DNA from 3 places in the Vibrio sp. A37 genome. Region 2 is predicted to be linked to each of the others. Evidence: predicted binding sites of a transcription regulator. Region 2 holds the regulator's gene; each other region holds the start of a gene.
The links. Region 2 encodes MetJ, which represses methionine synthesis genes. Its sites were predicted from a motif close to TTAGACNTNTANANGTCTAA; they were not measured.
Positions count from the first base shown of each region.

Region 1: metH (methionine synthase) is a predicted target of MetJ. The motif match lies at 2,611-2,630, and genes of this name have one in related genera.
Region 3: metE (5-methyltetrahydropteroyltriglutamate--homocysteine S-methyltransferase) is a predicted target of MetJ. The motif match lies at 2,075-2,094, and genes of this name have one in related genera.

Region 1 is NZ_JBLNLI010000005.1:107,088-113,188, forward strand. It holds gene metH (methionine synthase) at 1-2,562, opposite strand, end outside; gene ACM2FC_RS10560 (cation:proton antiporter) at 2,795-4,081, shown strand; gene pmbA (metalloprotease PmbA) at 4,290-5,633, opposite strand; gene yjgA (ribosome biogenesis factor YjgA) at 5,753-6,101, shown strand, end outside.
Region 2 is NZ_JBLNLI010000005.1:232,915-239,015, reverse strand. It holds gene ACM2FC_RS11205 (bifunctional aspartate kinase/homoserine dehydrogenase II) at 1-1,831, opposite strand, end outside; gene ACM2FC_RS11200 (O-succinylhomoserine (thiol)-lyase) at 1,847-3,031, opposite strand; gene metJ (met regulon transcriptional regulator MetJ) at 3,210-3,530, shown strand; gene ACM2FC_RS11190 (malic enzyme-like NAD(P)-binding protein) at 3,602-4,891, opposite strand; gene fhuB (Fe(3+)-hydroxamate ABC transporter permease FhuB) at 5,262-6,101, opposite strand, start outside.
Region 3 is NZ_JBLNLI010000002.1:59,007-65,107, forward strand. It holds gene ACM2FC_RS03985 (EAL domain-containing protein) at 1-75, shown strand, start outside; gene ACM2FC_RS03990 (HI_1241 family integral membrane domain) at 129-809, shown strand; gene ACM2FC_RS03995 (DUF4250 domain-containing protein) at 882-1,082, shown strand; gene ACM2FC_RS04000 (LysR substrate-binding domain-containing protein) at 1,099-2,010, opposite strand; gene metE (5-methyltetrahydropteroyltriglutamate--homocysteine S-methyltransferase) at 2,285-4,606, shown strand; gene ACM2FC_RS04010 (class I SAM-dependent methyltransferase) at 4,698-5,411, opposite strand; gene ACM2FC_RS04015 (PilZ domain-containing protein) at 5,682-6,035, shown strand; gene ACM2FC_RS04020 (LysR substrate-binding domain-containing protein) at 6,052-6,101, opposite strand, start outside.

The DNA of each region.
Region 1 (6,101 bases), 130 kb from region 2:
TTCAATTTTGACCGCTGTGTGCGCTTTTGAAGTCGTTGCACCACCGATAAGCAGCGGCAGATCAAACCCTTGCCGCTCCATTTCTTTAGCGACATGCACCATTTCATCTAGTGATGGTGTAATCAAACCAGACAAGCCGATAATATCGACATTTTCTTCTTTGGCGACTTTCAAGATCTTTTCACAAGGCACCATCACGCCGAGGTCAATAATTTCGTAGTTATTACATTGCAGCACCACGCCAACAATGTTTTTGCCGATATCATGCACATCGCCTTTTACCGTTGCTAACAATATCTTACCGTTTGATTGGCCTGCTTGTTTTTCAGCGTTAATAAAAGGCTCTAAATGCGCCACCGCTTGCTTCATAACTCGAGCCGATTTGACCACCTGAGGCAAAAACATTTTGCCCTCACCAAACAAGTCACCAACGACATTCATGCCATCCATTAATGGCCCTTCGATCACTTCTAAAGGCTTATTAGCATTGATTCTCGCTTCCTCGGTATCTTCAACGATAAACTCGGTAATACCTTTCACCAGCGCATGCTCTAAGCGCTTTTCGACAGGCCAAGTTCGCCATTCGAGGGCAGACGCATCGTCTTCTTTGTTTGCCCCTTTGCCAGCGTATTCTCCAGCAATATCTAGCAATCTTTCCGTCGCATCATCACGACGGTTAAGCACTACATCTTCAACGGCTTCACGCAACTTTTCTGGCACATTGTCATAAATTTCAAGCTGACCTGCGTTAACAATGCCCATATCCATGCCGTTTTTAAAACAGTGATAAAGGAATACCGCGTGAATCGCTTCACGCACATAGTTGTTGCCACGGAATGAGAACGACACATTGGATACGCCACCGGAAATCATCGCATGTGGTAAGTCTCGTTTGATATCCGCCACAGCATGAATGAAGTCTACAGCGTAGTTGTTGTGCTCTTCGATACCTGTTGCCACAGCAAAAATATTCGGATCGAAAATAATATCTTCTGGAGGGAAGCCGACTTCATCCACCAAGATACGATAGGCATTTGTACAAATCTCAAGCTTGCGCTCTCGAGTTTCAGCTTGGCCGATTTCATCAAAGGCCATGACAATCACTGCTGCACCATAACGACGTATCAACTTGGCATGCTCGACAAATATCTCTTTACCTTCTTTCATCGATATCGAGTTAACGATGCCCTTGCCTTGAATGCATTTTAGGCCAGCTTCGATCACTTCCCATTTAGACGAGTCGACCATGATTGGCACTTTGGAGATTTCAGGCTCAGAGGCACAGAGTTTGAGGAATTTTTCCATGCACGCTTCGGCATCGAGCATCCCTTCATCCATGTTGATATCGATGATTTGCGCGCCATTTTCGACTTGCTGTCTCGCCACTTCAAGCGCTTCATCATAAAGCTCTTCTTTGATCAGCCTTTTAAATCGAGCAGAGCCTGTTACGTTGGTTCGTTCACCAACGTTTACAAATAATGTCTCTTTTTCGATAGTCAGAGGTTCAAGGCCCGAAAGTCGGCAAGCAACAGGAATATCTGGCAGGCTACGCGGCGTAATAGCTTCTACCGCTTCAGCCATTTTTCGGATGTGCTCTGGCGTAGTACCGCAACAACCGCCAATCATGTTTAAAAAGCCGCTTTCTGCCCACTCTTTAACATGCGTTGCCATGTCTTCTGGCGAAAGGTCATATTCACCAAATGCATTTGGTAAACCCGCATTGGGGTGCGCGGAAACATACGTTTCTGAAATTCGTGACAGCTCTTCGACATAAGGGCGAAGTTCATCGGGACCTAAAGCGCAGTTCAAACCAAAGGAAATAGGGTTAACATGACGAAGCGCGTTATAAAACGCTTCCGTTGTTTGTCCAGAAAGAGTACGCCCTGATGCATCGGTAATAGTGCCTGAAATCATCACTGGCAATGTAATACCTAGTTCTTCAAATACGGTGTCAACCGCAAAAGCACAGGCTTTAGCATTCAGCGTATCAAATATGGTTTCAATTAATATCAGATCAGCGCCGCCTCTAATCAGTGCACGGGTCGATTCTGAATAAGCTTCGACAAGATCATCAAAGCTCACGTTACGGAAACCCGGATCATTCACGTCTGGAGAGATGGAACATGTGCGGTTGGTTGGCCCTAAAACACCCGCGACATAACGAGGTTTGTTTGGCGTTTTCTTTGTCCACTCATCGGCAACCTCTCTGGCAAGTTTCGCTGCGGCAAAGTTGATCTCTTCACTTAGGCTTTCCATGTCATAGTCGGCCATCGCAATTGTGGTTGCGTTGAAGGTGTTGGTTTCGAGAATATCAGCGCCTGCTTCTAGATACTCGGAATGAATGTCTTTAATAATTTGAGGCTGAGTTAGAACCAGTAGATCGTTGTTGCCTTTTAGATCGCAATGCCAATCAGCAAATCTTTCGCCACGATAGCCTTCCTCATCCAGCTTATAGCCTTGAATCATGGTGCCCATACCACCATCGATCAGTAAAATCTTCTGTTTGAGTTGAGCTTCTATCTGCTGTCTTACTTCACTTTGTTGCTTAGCGCTGGTTCCCACAATACCGCCTCACTTGTCAAATCTTTGCTCCATCCTACCACACAATCAATAGGAGTCTAGACGTCTAAAAAGTAATATTGCCAATCCATAAGCTATAACACTGCTTGATAGACGAAAAAGATGATATTTGAATCAATTCAAATACTGAGCAGGTGGTCAGTAAAAGTATTTGCTATTTTATTAACATACCTTGAGAATCCGATTCACATTTCGTCTTACAGAGTTTAGGGATATGTCTGTATATTATACGCTTTGTTTTTTATCTGCCGCAGCCATGTTAATTGCCTTTATAAACAGTAAAATAGGCAAGATGCAAACCACAATTGCCATCACAGCTGGCTCGATGACTTTGTCACTTTTAATTCTGATTGCTGGGCAAAATGACTGGTTTCATTTAACCACTATTGCAACAGATGTTGTCTCTCGTATTAACTTTGAAGACTTTTTGTTAAAAGGCATTCTAGGCTTTTTACTGTTTGCTGGTGGATTGGGAATCAAATTACCCCATCTAAAAGATCAAAAGTGGGAGATTACCGTATTAGCACTTGGCGCAACGTTGTTCTCCACCTTCTTTGTTGGCTTCGTTCTATATGGTCTATGCCAAGTTCTGGGCATTCAATTCGACTTAATCTACTGCTTGCTGTTTGGCGCGCTGATTTCGCCAACTGACCCGATTGCCGTGCTCGCAATCGTTAAAAAACTCAAAGCGCCAGAAAGGATCTCTACTCAAATTGAAGGCGAATCTTTATTTAATGACGGCTTCGGCTTAGTCATATTCGTTACTCTGTTTACTGTTGCATTTGGTACCGAATCGCCAACAGTGGGCAGCGTCACCAGCTTATTCTTGCAAGAAGCAATTGGTGGTATTGCGTATGGGTTTGTATTAGGCTTGATTTTCCATTACCTAATTTCTTCAACCGATGATCACTCGATGGAACTACTTTTCACCATTGGTGTTCCAACCGCAGGCTATGCCTTTGCAGAAGTACTACACGTGTCTGGTCCACTGGCGATGGTTGTTTCTGGAATTATGATCGGTAACTGGACACGATACATTGGCTTTTCCAAAGAAAGTGATGAGCATCTTGATCATTTCTGGGAACTGGTAGACGAGTTTCTTAACGGCGTGCTGTTCTTACTTATTGGTATGTCGATGTTGCTGTTTGAATTCCACAAAGAAGACTGGATTTTGATGGCGATTTCAGTGCCATTAGTTCTTTCAGCTCGCTACCTCAGCGTCTTTTTCTCCTACATCGGTTTCAAACGCTTTCGAACATATAACTCATGGTCAATCAACATTCTAACTTGGGGTGGTTTACGTGGAGGGTTGGCCCTAGCCATGGCACTTTCTATTCCATCGGGCATTTGGGTCATTGAAGAAAAGGCCATCGACGTAAAAGAAATAATACTGGTCATGACCTATTCCGTGGTGGTTTTTTCAATCTTAATCCAAGGCTCAACCATCACACCTATGATCAATAAAGCCAATAAAGAAGAAAAAGAAAGCTCTAAAGATTAATACCAGTCTAGAAAAGTCATCGTTTTGATAAGTGAAATGAGCTGGAACAAACATACATGGGCATGGATGCCCATGTTTAAGCGCATAGGATGTCTTGAGCGGTTTGTGGAGCCTTATTCACTTAGATACTAAAACGGTATAATTAGACGCTATTAAAAAGGCCAATCAACTCAATACTGATCGGCCTTTCTTGTTCTGTTGAGTGATCTTATTCGCCAGCGACTTTCATCGACTCCAGCAAAATAGACCCTGTTTGAATTTGTGAACGTGTCTCAACGTCTGTGCCAACTGCGATTATCTGCTGGAACATATCCTTTAGATTACTCGCAATCGTGATGCCCGATACTGGATATTGGATTTCACCATTTTCTACCCAAAAACCGGCTGCGCCGCGTGAATAGTCACCTGTCACGATATTCACACCCTGCCCCATCACTTCAGTGACCAACAAGCCGGTACCTAACTCTTTAACTAACTGGTTAAAGTTTTGTCCGGTCGATTTAACAAACCAGTTGTGGATGCCACCAGCATGACCAGTTGGGGTCATATTGAGCTTACGAGCCGCATAGCTGGTTAAGAGATAAGTCGATAAAACGCCATCGGTAATGATGTCGAGATCTTTGGTAATCACACCTTCATTATCAAATGGTGTTGAAGCTAAACCTCTTGGCAAGTGTGGCCTTTCATCAATATAGAACCAATCAGGCAGTACTTTTTTACCAAGGCTATCAAGCAGGAATGAGGATTTGCGATATAGATTACCGCCACTGATTGCCATCATTAAGTGGCCGATTAGTCCTGTAGCGACATCTGCTGCAAACATTATTGGGTATTGACCTGTAGCGAGTTTTCTCGCATCTAGGCGTTTAACTGTTTTCTCAGCAGCTTTTAGACCAACCGTTTCAGGAGACCACAAATCATCACGATGTCTTGCTACCGTATAGCTGTAATCGCGTTCCATTTCTCCGTTTTCGCCTTGGCCAATCACACAGCAACTGGTACTGTGACGACTCGAAGCATAACTCGCAAGTAACCCATGACTGTTGCCATAAACCTTGACGCCATAATGGCTGTCGTAGGTTGCCCCATCACTTTGTTTAATTTTATCGCTGTATGACAGTGCTTTTTCTTCCGCAGCAATAGCAACTTGTGCAGCAGAATCTGGATCTGGTGTATCTGGGTGGAATAGATCAAGATCCAAAACTTCTTTGACCATCAACTCTTTCGGCGCAGGGCCTGAGCAAGGATCTTCACAGGTGTATTGAGCAATATCGATTGCCGCTGCCACAGTTTGCTTAATGGCTTCTTCACTAAGATCGGAAGTCGAGGCACTGCCCTTTTTTTGGTCGCGATAAACAGTGATACCTAGCGCACCATCACTATTAAATTCAACGTTTTCAACTTCACACATTCGGGTTGAAACACTTAACCCTGTCGATTTAGTGATGGCAACTTCAGCACCATCACAACTAGCTGAGGCCATATCTAACGCTTTGGCGACGGCGGCTTCTAACTCAACTCGTTGCTGAGCGACTTGCTGTTTTACATCCATTTCGAATCTGACTATTTGTTTTAAGTAGAAGTTAGAATAACAAGAATTTCGCTTTCTCCCCACGATTCTTGTTAAAATAGTCATAATAATAGTTTGAGATAGTGATATAGGCAGAAAAGATGGCTCGTAAAAATCAAAAAGCGCCTTGGGAACCTGAAGAAGAAATCATTTGGGTAAGTAAAACAGAAATGAAAAACGACATGGAAGATTTGCAGAAACTTGGCGAACAATTGGTTGAGCTGAAACCTGCTGTTTTAGAAAAGTTCCCACTGAGTGAAGAGCTAGCTGATGCAATTAAAGATGCGCAGCGTTTTAAAAATGAAGCCAAGCGACGTCAATTGCAATACATCGGTAAATTGATGCGTACCGAAGATCCTGAGCCAATCCAAGCGGCACTGGATAAAGTTCGCAACAAACATTCGCAAGCAACAGCTGAGCTGCACAAGTTAGAGCAGCTACGCGATCGTA
Region 2 (6,101 bases):
CTTTTAGATCTCTGACGGTATAGTTGATTGGTAGGCCAGCACCGACGGTCGCATTGTAAAGCCAGTGACGGTTTATTTTGGCGAAAGCGTTTTGTACTTGGTGGTAATAATGGCTTGATGCCGAGCCAGCCACTTTATTAGCAGAGATAAGGTGCATTCCTTGCTTGGCTATTTCGAGATATCGATTGGCGAGATCTTTACTGGCAGTCACATCAAGAACAACGGCATCGTCGTAGCCTTGGATGGAACCAAGTCGTTCAATCCACTCTTTTCCTTCATATTCGACGGCTTCATCATCAAATTTGTCTAATACGGTTTTGGTATCAATACCAGATTCATCAAACCAAAATGTCTGGCTACTGACGACAGCGACCAACTCAAAGTTCATTCCTTGTCTTTTCTCGAGCTCTTCTTTTTGAGAATCAAATAATGAAAGCCAACTCGCGCCAATATTTCCTTTGCCACATAAGGCAATTGCAACACGTTTTTGCGCTTGGAATAAACGACTGTGAATTGCTCTAATTAATGGGGGCGTATCCGTTTTTCTGAGTACTGCAACTAAACTCAATGCAGAAGGCGTTTCTGATACGAATTCAACAGGTGCATCCTTTAGTTGTTGATAAAAGGCGTAACAATGATTTGGGTTTTTGGTGACACCAGCTCCAACAGCTGCGACAAGAGAATAGCCTTCTCTTAGTTTTATTTCTCCCTCAATGGCTGCATCTTGCAGGTAGCGCAACGCTCCATTTGCAATTTCAGCGGTGTAGGCGAGCTTCAAATGATGTTGATCAGGTTGAGATTCAAAAGTTAACGGTTCAAGTTGTGCTTGCTTTAAACCTTCGAGTACTTTTTGCTCCTGACGTTCAAAGTCGTGTCCTGACGAGAAGGTAATATTGATCAGTAACACTTCATCTAGGGATGTAACGATTTTTGCACCGCGTCCAGATGCGAGTACCCGCTCAATATGAGTTGAACCTGACTCTGGTTCGTAGCTGCATCGTAGGTGCAAATCCATACTGCTTTGCGCGACAGGTTGCAAAGTGCGGCTGTGTAAAACAGGTGCGGCTAGTCGAGCTAGTTCGCTTGTTTCATCTAAACGTAGCAGCGGTAGTAGGCAAGTATCGGTGACGATTCTTGGATCCGCGCTGTATACACCTGCGACATCACTCCATATGGTGACTCGGTCTACTTCTGCCAACGCACCAATCACGGTGGCAGAATAATCTGAGCCATTTCGGCCAAGTAAAATGGTGTGCCCAGCATCATCTTGCGCCATAAACCCAGTGATAACGATTCGCTGGGTAGTATTTTGTGCCAGTATTTCTTTCAAAAGCGGGTAGGAGGTACCTCGATTGACTTCAGGCTGAGTGCCTGCCTCTGCACGCAAAAATGCACGCGAGTCTTGTGCCATCGCTTGTAAGTCGTTTTGACATAATAATGTAGCGAGCAGTCGAGAAGACCAGAGTTCACCGTGCCCGAGCACCGCTGCTTTTTTCGCGCCTGATAGGGGAATTTGCAGTTCTCCGAGCGTGCTGAACTCCTCATTTAGTTGAGCAAGTAGTTCTTCCTGAGCTTTGCCCTTAATTAGTTCGCTGACCAGTTGAATTTGGAATTGCTTAATCTCTTGGAGAGTCTCGTGAGCTACACGGCCATCTTTATCCAGAGCGGTCAAAAAGTCGATGAGCTTATTGGTGGTTTTCCCTGCCGCAGAAACAACAACTAAATCGTTGTCACTTGAGTATTGCGTGAGAATTTTAACCACTCGCTGATAGCACTCTGCGTTGGCTAGACTGCTACCACCAAATTTATGCAGTTGACGAGAATGTGTCATTGAAGGCTTCTCCTTTTACTTAGCCTCAGCTTGTTTAGTCAATTCGTTTGCTTTGTCGAATGCTTGATTTAGATCTTCTATCAAGTCTTGTGCATCTTCTAGGCCCACTGAAAGTCGAAGAAGTTGATGAGAAACGCCTGCTTCTTCCAATGCCTCTTCTCCCATTGCCCTATGGGTCATGGAAGCCGGGTGGCAGATCAAGCTTTCTACACCACCAAGAGATTCAGCCAGTGAGAATAATTGCAGTTCACTCACAAAATGTTTTAGCTGTTCATAACTTCCATTGAATTCGAAACTAAGCATAGATCCAAAACCTGACTGCTGCTTCTTGGCGATGTCGTGCCCTGGATGTTCTGGAAGACTAGGGTGATACAGCTTCCCCACTAAAGGTTGGGACTGAAGGTACTGTAAAATACTGTTTGAACTTTCTTCATGGACTCTCATACGAGCTTGAAGAGTACGGATACCACGCAGCGTCATGTAACTATCAAATGGGGTGCCCGTCGCGCCAATACAGTTACCCCACCAAGCTAACTCTTCAGCATGCTGCTCTGATTTGGTAATCACAACTCCACCAATGACGTCAGAGTGGCCATTGATAAACTTGGTTGTTGAGTGGATTACGAAGTCAGCGCCAAGGTCTAAAGGCTTTTGGAATACGGGTGTCAAAAAGGTATTGTCTACGGCGACAAGTGCATCAACTTGTTTTGCTTTTTCACAAAGCTCAGCAATATCAACGACGCGCACTAAGGGGTTAGAAGGTGTTTCAACGAGAATGAGCTTAGGCTTTTGCGCGAGTGCTGCATCCAGTGCTTTTTGATCAGATTGGTCGACAAATAGTACTTTAAAGTCGCCTTTTCGGGCGCGAGTATTAAATAGTCGGTAAGTGCCGCCATAACAGTCATGAGGTGCAACGATGAGATCATCAGGGGAAAGGAATGTCGATACCCATAAATTCAGAGCGGATGTACCGCAATTTGTGACCACAGCACCCTTACCGGACTCTAGCTCATATAGCGCTTTTTCTAGAAGGCCACGGTTGGGGTTGCCCGATCGAGTATAGTCATATTGAGGCACGTCACCGAAAGCGGGAAAACCATAGTTCGTGGAAAGGTAAATCGGTGGAACCACGGCGTGATGCTGCGAATCAGATTCGATACCAGTGCGTACGGCAATAGTGGCTGGCTTGCGGGCGCTCATAATCAGTTTCCTTCCTAAATGATGGTGTTTAGACAGATTTTGATCTGTGTTGCACACTTTACTTGTCAAAATATGAGACGTCAACACTTCTAGACGTCTATATGTCTTTGCTTATAGCCTTAAATGTAGCTAAAATCCACATTAAAAATGACGTTACAACGAACTTTGAAGGTGCGCAATGGCAGATTGGAATGGGGAATATATTAGCCCATACGCTGAACATGGAAAAAAAAGTGAGCAAGTGAAGAAAATAACGGTGTCTATTCCGTTGAAAGTGTTAAAGGTTTTGACTGATGAACGTACAAGACGCCAGATCAATAACCTTCGCCATGCGACTAACAGTGAACTTTTGTGCGAAGCTTTTCTACACGCGTATACTGGCCAGCCGCTGCCAACAGATGAAGATTTACGTAAAGATCGACCAGATGATATTCCTGCAGAAGCGAAAAAGCTGATGACAGAAATGGGCATCGAGTTTGAATCATACGACGAAGAGTAATTGAAACTCGCGCCCTTGAAATAAAGAAGCGCTGAAAAAGTCCAGCGTTTCTTCTGCTCGATTTAATTTCCTCACTGCATGTAGTTTGTTGGCATTTTAATTCTCGCGACGCCAGAGTCAACCGCTGCTTGGGCAACCGCTTTGGCGACTCTTGGCAAAAGTCGGTAGTCCATTGGTTTTGGAATGATGTAATCCTTACCGAATTTAAGTTTCTTCACGCCAGCGGCTTTGAGAATATCTTGTGGCACCTCTTCTTTTGCGAGTTCTCGAATGGCTTCTACTGCCGCCAGTTTCATCTCATCATTAATTTCACTGGCGCGAACATCAAGTGCACCACGGAAAATAAATGGAAAGCACAATACGTTATTGACTTGGTTAGGGTAATCGCTTCGTCCTGTTCCCATAATGAGGTCTTTTCTTACCTTGTGTGCTATTTCTGGTTTTATTTCAGGGTCTGGATTGGAGCAGGCAAATACCACAGGTTTCTTCGCCATGAGCTGAAGCGCTTCAGGAGAAAGTAAATTTGGTCCGGATACACCAAGGAATACATCAGCACCTTCAATGACATCTTCAATCGTGCGTTTATCAGTATTGTTGGCAAATAGTTGTTTGTACTCGTTGAGATTGTCGCGTCTTGTATGAATGACGCCTTTACGATCCAGCATGTATATTTTTTCACGCATTGCGCCGCATTTGATAAGCAGTTCCATACAGGCAATTGCAGCTGCGCCAGCGCCTAAACATACGATGGTGGTTTCTTGTAATTTCTTGCCTTGTAACTCAATGGCATTGAGCATACCCGCCGCAGTAACAATCGCAGTTCCGTGTTGGTCATCATGAAATACAGGGACATCACAACGCTCAATCAGATGTTTTTCTATTTCAAAGCAATCGGGCGCTTTTATGTCTTCAAGGTTGATGCCACCAAAAGTATCCGAGATGTTAGCAACGGTATCGACAAACTCCTCAATTGTTCTGTGTTTGACTTCGATATCAATAGAGTCGATACCTGCGAACCGTTTAAACAGTAAGGATTTTCCTTCCATAACAGGCTTAGAAGCCATTGGCCCTAAATTACCTAACCCCAAAATGGCTGTGCCGTTAGATATCACCGCGACCAAATTACCTTTCGCGGTATATTTATATACGTTGTCCGTGTTTTGCGCGATTTCTCGAACTGGTTCTGCGACACCGGGGCTGTATGCGAGCGATAAGTCTTCTACCGTTTCCGCAGGCTTGGTAAGAGAGACTTCTATTTTGCCGGGCACAGGCTGAGCATGATAGTCGAGGGCTTTCTGACGTTGTTGTTGTTCAGCTGTTGGCTCTTTTTCAGTTGAGTCAGTTTGATTTTCTTCAGGCATATTATTTACTTTTATTCGTCATGTTTTTCGCGGCGGCCATTCTAAAGAGCATGAATAAGAATGCATAGTAGAGAGTGTAATTCACATTCGGAATTTGGGTAGCAAGATGGAATTTAGTTTTTGACTCAGTGATCTAACTGGCATTTTTAGATCACTGAGGTTAGAGCGTGTTGGCTTTTACGATGGTTTTTGCAACAACAAATTGCTGCCCAAAGGGTTCGATTCCAAGCCTTTTACTCTTTGTTGCAGGCCAATTGCTTAGAATGACTAAGCTGCTTACCCTGCGCCGCGATTAAAAGGCTTGAAATTCGAACAAAATTCAATCTCAAAAGCTCACCATGCTCTAGTGTGAATAAAGAAGTGTTCGAGGTTAATGGCGCTCTCGAATGAGCAGGAAAACAAAATAAACTCCGCCAATAATGGAGACTAATACGCCTGCCGCGATTTGAGCTGGATGCACCACAAGCTGCCCAATCACATCGGCTGATAGTAGCAACAAGCCACCAAGTAACCCAGCAACCCATAGCTGAACTTTCACTTGTCTCGCCCCCATTATTACCGCGATGTGAGGCGCGATTAAGCCAACAAACGCCACTGGCCCCATCGTTGTTGTGACGAAAGCGCACAACAAAGCAACGATAATCAGCAAAACAATGTAAGCCCAAGACACATTCAAGCCTCGACCAAAAGCAAATTGCCTGCCTGTACCTATTAATGTCATCCATCGTGAGAGCAATAAGGCTACAATGACCAAACAGGTGACTAAGAGCGACAAAGTAACGGCTGTGTTTGGAGTCACTCGATACGTTGAACCTGCCAACCATTGCAGCAAGACAAACTTTTCTTGTCCCACACGAGTTAGAGAAAACTGTACTAAAGCTTCTATCATCGCGGTTAGTGCGATACCAGAGAGAATCAAAATCGAAGGGGCAAAATTATGCTTTCTGCCTAAGACGAGTAACACACCCAAAGCAACCAAGCTGCCTAGGAGAGCAACCCATGGGCCCAATGTGTGAATAGACGAACCAAAAATTAAGCTCGCCAACACAAGGGCGAGCACTGCCCCGGCGGATACCCCTAAAATATCAGGGCTGGCGAGTGGGTTGTATACCAGCCGTTGCAAAATTACCCCAGCCACCGCTAGACCTGCTCCCGCGCTTACGGCTGTTAGCATTCTAGGCCATTTAATTGACCAGCTGAAAGCGTTCGG
Region 3 (6,101 bases), on a different contig from region 2:
GTTGAAGATGAGTTGGGACAATATTTAGGTTTGATTACTGATCAAGATCTCTTATCCCACTTCGCCAATAGCTAAATTACATCAGTTTGATATTATCCAAACCCTATATTGTTGCCAGTTTGTAGATCATGATTTTCCACGTTATACCATTTGTTCCACCAATGCTATTAGGCGCTCAACTTCTACTTCTTCTTGTCCTCATCAAAGGGGATATTTGCCCAGGGCAGAGGGGAAGAGTACATAAGCTACTGCCTATTGTTGGAGTACTGTGGTTGGTCGCTTGTTTGTATTCGTTTGCCGCTATTTTGGTTGCGCTGCCTCTATTTTACTTTTTCTCGAGAGTGAAAACATCGAAGACAAAAGATAAAGGGCCAATGTGGATATTGAAATTGTCCTCTGTATTCGCAGGGCTAGTGGTTCTAATCCAGGTATATCAGCAAACTACAATTAGCTACAGCTTGGCCGTTGTGCTTTTGGTTATTCTATTAGGCACCTCGCTTGCCCATTTATTGTTAACCTTCGCTAGAACTCGTTTGCAAGCCTTCCATCGTATTTTACCTGTTTGCGGTGTAGTATCTTCAATCTTGCTGGTTGTTGTTGTGTTTATTCATACTCGGGGGTTATTGGTAGAAAACATCACACCACTAATTAATCAGGTTATTATTGGTTTGTTGCTGTTAATCTTTGGTGTCCTTATTTGGTGCACACATATCATCCTCTCGAAACCTCCAGCAAGATCACAATTGATAATTAGTACCGTCTTGTTGCTTGCGTCTTCCTACTATAGCTTAGGATTGTTCGTAGTTTAGATTGCGGTCACCTTTTAAGCAAAAAGTTAGGAGTATGCTTTACAGTGAGCCTGATTGGTAAGGAGTTCACGTATGGATCTAAGTAATGTCCACCGCCTTGATAGCACGATTTTACTGGGAATCGTCAATGAAAAACTACGCTTAGAGTGTGACAGTTTTGAGGAACTGGTTAGCATGTATGAAATGGATGTAGAAAATGTGATTGGGAAGTTAGATATGCTGGGCTATCAATACGATAGAGTGACTAACCAGTTCAAAGCGTACGACAGATAAAATCCAGATTACTCACCTAAACCATCTTGATACCGTCAAGATGGTTTTTGCATTGTTGTCTAGCGGTATTGAAAAAAGCTTGTAGGTAATGTTTGTCTTTTTCAGAGTGGCGGGTCGCGCAAAATAGACGTCGCCAAAGCCCTTTGCCCAGAGGTTTGCTCTGAACCAACCCTTGAAGTGAAAATTCACTCACAGCCCAGTTGGGTAGCGCAGTTACCCCTAGACCAGCAGAAACCATTTGGACTAGCATGAGAGTATTATCCGCCTGCTTCCATTTTGCTGGCTCAATACCATCTGGCTGTAAAAAGTGTTTAACCACATCGAGTCGTTGCTTCTGAACTGGGTAACTGAGCATGGTTTCATCTGCGAGATCGGCTGGCTCTATGACATCTTTTTGGTTCAATGGATGGTTAATCGACGTTACTAAGCGCATTTCGAAATCGAACAATGGCTCGTAGTGCACTTCTGATCTCGGGTGAATGTCAGAGGTAATGACTAAATCTAAGTCACCCGCCAATAATGCAGGTAAGGGTTCAAAGCCGAACCCAGAAGAAAAATCGAGCGATACACTTGGCCAATTGATCTGATATTCCTTAATAGCTGGCATGAGCCATTGAAAGCAGGAGTGGCAATCTATCGCCATATGTAGCCTTCCATTGACATCTTCTTTTAATCCAGCGAGCTCATTTTCCGCATGAGCAAATTTTGGTAGCACCTCATCGGCAAGCTTTAATACTATTTGACCTTCAGCTGTGAACTTTACTGGGCGAGTTTTACGGAAGAATAGCTGGCCACCAATGCGCGCTTCAATATCTTTGATTTGATGGGATAGTGCAGACTGAGTGAGGTGCAGAGCTCTTGCTGTCGCTGTCAGTGAGCCTGTATCTCTCAAGCAACTCAGTGTTCTCAGATGTTTAAGCTCGATCATGAATAATCCTAATAATCAACTTCCAATATTGAATGTTACTAAAGTAATCGGAAATTTCTCTTTTGTAAACGTCTAGACGTCTAAAGTTTTCTTGCCAATACCTTTCGAAGCGTTAGCACGTCGAGCTTCACTACAAACATGAATTTTCTTCATCATACGGTTGAAGAATTGGATATTGCTGAATTCAAGGATTGACGCGATATTTTAGCTATCTAGACATCCATAACTGGCAGTTCGCTAAGAGCTAAGAGCTAAGAAAAGAAGGGAAAGATAAATGGCTACAACGACTCATATATTGGGATATCCGAGAATTGGTGATAAACGAGAGCTTAAGTTTGCGTTAGAAAATTATTGGCGTGGAGATATCGATAAGAAAGAGCTTGAAGAAGTCGGGGCTTCCTTGCGTTCTAAGCACTGGCAAGTTCAAGCAAATGCGGGACTTAAATATGTGACAGCTGGTGACTTTGCATGGTATGACCATGTTCTATCGACGTCGTTACTGCTTGGTCATGTGCCAAAGCGCCATCAATCTCAATCGGTAGATTTAGACACCTTGTTTAAAGTGGCGAGAGGGCGCTCCCAATCTGATTGTGGTTGTGGGGCTGCATCTGATATGACCAAATGGTTTAACACGAACTATCACTATATTGTTCCGGAATTCAGCGAGTCACAAACATTTGAAGTAAGCTGGCCACAACTGTTTAACGAAATAGAACAGGCAAAGCAAGCTGGCCATCAAGTTAAACCGGTGCTACTTGGCCCGGTCAGTTATTTGTATCTAGGTAAGGAAGTGGAAAATGACTTTGACCGCTTGTCTCTACTACCTAAACTACTGACTTGTTACCAAGACATCCTCGCGAGACTTGAAGCGTTAAACGTGGAGTGGCTACAAATTGACGAGCCGATACTAGCACTAGAGTTAGAAAATAAGTGGCTTGAGGCGTTCTCTACCAGTTATCAAGTACTGCAAGGTAAGGTAAAACTGTTGCTAACCAGCTACTTCGACTCTATCGAAGAAAACATCGAGCGGATTACAGATTTGCCCGTAAATGGACTGCACGTTGACTTATCTGCTGCACCTGAACAACTCAATACGATAGTAGAAAACCTACCAAGCGATTGGGTTTTATCTGCCGGTGTTATAAACGGTCGAAATGTTTGGAAGGCTAATTTGCAGGAGCAGTTAGCCACACTGCAATCCGCTAAGGATAAATTGGGTGATAGACTTTGGTTAGCGAGTTCCTGCTCATTGCTTCATAGCCCAGTTGATCTGGACTTGGAGACTAACTTGTCCAATGAAACAAAAAGTTGGTTTGCATTTGCTAAGCAAAAAGTGTCTGAGGTTGCTATATTGGCTGCGGCGCTTGATGGTGATGAAGTCGCTATTGCAGAGTGCCAAGCGTATAGTGAGCCAGTCATTGCGAGACGCACATCTACTGAGGTTAACAAACCAGCAGTCCAAAATAGGATAGCGAGCATTACAAAGGAATCGGTAGACAGAAGCTTCCCTTATGATCAAAGAGCTAAGATACAGCGTGATAAGCTGAAGTTGCCAATACTGCCTACAACGACGATTGGCTCTTTCCCACAAACATCTGAAATCCGTGTTCAACGTCGAGACTTCTTGCAAGGCAAACTCGATGAGAGAGAATACGAAGCGATCCTTAAAAGCCACATCGAAGATGCAGTTAGACGCCAAGAAGCATTGGATTTAGATGTCCTTGTACACGGAGAAGCAGAGCGGAACGATATGGTGGAGTACTTCGCCGAAAACTTGCAAGGTTTCCAAACAACCAAGTTTGGCTGGGTGCAAAGCTACGGATCTCGATGCGTGAAACCCGCTATTGTCGTTGCTGATATTGAACGTAATAAGCCAATCACCATTGAATGGTCTGCGTATGCTCAGTCACTAACCTCCAAACAGATGAAAGGTATGTTAACTGGCCCAGTGACGATACTTTGTTGGACATTCCCACGTGAAGATATCTCGCGCAAGCAGATAGCTGAGCAATTAGCCTTCGCTCTGCAAGATGAAGTGGCCGACTTGCAAGATGCGGGTATCAATATTATTCAAATTGATGAACCCGCGATTCGTGAAGGTTTACCACTTAAGAAAACGCAACATCAGGAGTACCTCGACTGGGCTGTCGATGCGTTTAAGCTGTCTGCGGCGAGTGCTAAACCTGAGACACAAATTCACACTCACATGTGTTACAGCGAGTTCAATGAGATTATTGAGTCTATCGCTGCTCTTGACGCAGACGTGATTACAATAGAAACATCTCGTTCAAATATGGAGTTACTTAAAGCGTTTGAAGAGTTTAACTATCCAAATGAAATCGGTCCCGGTGTTTATGATATCCACTCACCAAATATTCCGAGTCAGGAGTGGATAGAGAACCTGCTCAATAAAGCGGCGGAAAAAATTCCACACCAGCGCCTTTGGGCGAACCCTGATTGCGGTCTTAAAACTCGCAGTTGGCCTGAAACCGAAGCAGCCTTGAAGAATTTGGTTGCTGCAGCCAAATCGGTTCGCCAGCAGTGGGCAAAAAAGCGCGATAGCAAGAAAGTCATTGAGGAACATGTTTCAATTTAGTCGAAGCGGTGAATAGCAATGAGCGACTTACTAGTCGCTCATTCAACGGACATAAAATTGTGAATACGTTCGAGTATACGTTAAATTTGGGCTAGTCGATTTTCTTCAATATGCAGATATACAGCCCTTCGAGGTCGACAAGCTCAACCAAAGAAAGTTTTGTGGAACCTATCAGGCTATTTATCTCTTTTCGTTGAGTTGGGAGAGAGTTGGGGACTATTACACAATTGCTCCGATTCAGGCTTTCTACAAATGCGGATCCAAGAGGATGGCTGATGACTATCAAGCCATCCTCATTTAATAGCTTAGCCATGTTTTTTAAGGCACAAGCTTGATCTTGCAAATTGCCAAAACAAGCATTGCAATAGATTAAATCGTGTTTAACGTCATTGCTAAAGGTAGATACGTCACAGTTATAAACCTGTACCTGTGGGTATTGTAATTTAACTTGTTCGAGCTGATTAACCGATAAATCCAAAGCGTGTATACATGCATTGGGGAATAACTGTTCTATGTACTTTATTAGCACTCCGGTACCAGTACCAACATCGAGAATATGGCTCGTTTCGTGTCGATTATTGTCGATATGATTAAGTGGGCTGGAGGCGATTTTACTCAGCCTTGGTTCAACAAATTCTGGTCTCGACTGCTTTGAAGCATACCAGCTTGATTCTTCGTCGAAAAAGTCTCTTTGAATCGTCAAAAACTCTTCACTTGAAAGCTCGTTCTCGTCGGCAGAGGAGTATGACGGAGAGTTAGAGTGCGTATTCAAAATGATATCTATATGATCTGTTTCCTTTGTCATTTTACATTACCATTTTCGCATGTCGTGACTATCTGGTATATCTCTCTGGTTTGTAAAAGTAAATCTCTCGTGCAGTTAATTGAACGACGGTATCAAACTGTGTGATGTAGTTGCTGTTTAGTGCATAGTGAAAAATTAGTTATCCAATAGAGTATAGTGAACCTTCCTCAAATACTTGGCACTCGATTTCGTAAATTTCTACTCTAAATGTTTGATGGTATCTAAACTGATTAGTAGTTCAATAAACATCTACTTAGCCTGAGGTAACATATGACAGATGACTCGGTAGAACAAAAACGGAAGTACTTTCGCTTGCGTTATCCTAAGCGGGCTCGCCCTGTTGTTCGATTAAAAGACCGAAAATATTCGGTGGCAGAAGTCTCTGAGAAAGGGATCCGAGTTGTTATGGCAAACGCTTCTGTACTTTATAGAGGTATGTCGATGAAAGGCGTATTACTGTTGCATGGAGACAAGTTGATTGAGATAGAAGGAGCCATTTTACGATTTGATGGGGACGAGGTCATTTTGAAATTAAAGCAAGGGCCAAGTTTCAAGCATATGGTTTCTGAACAAATACGTTTGAGACGTAAGTATCCGTTTCTATTTAACAAAAATTCGAATTAGCCTTAGAGAGCTCTTTTCATTGACCTGCCAAAGGTTGGAATTCTTGTTTTAGCCAGTAGCAAAAAT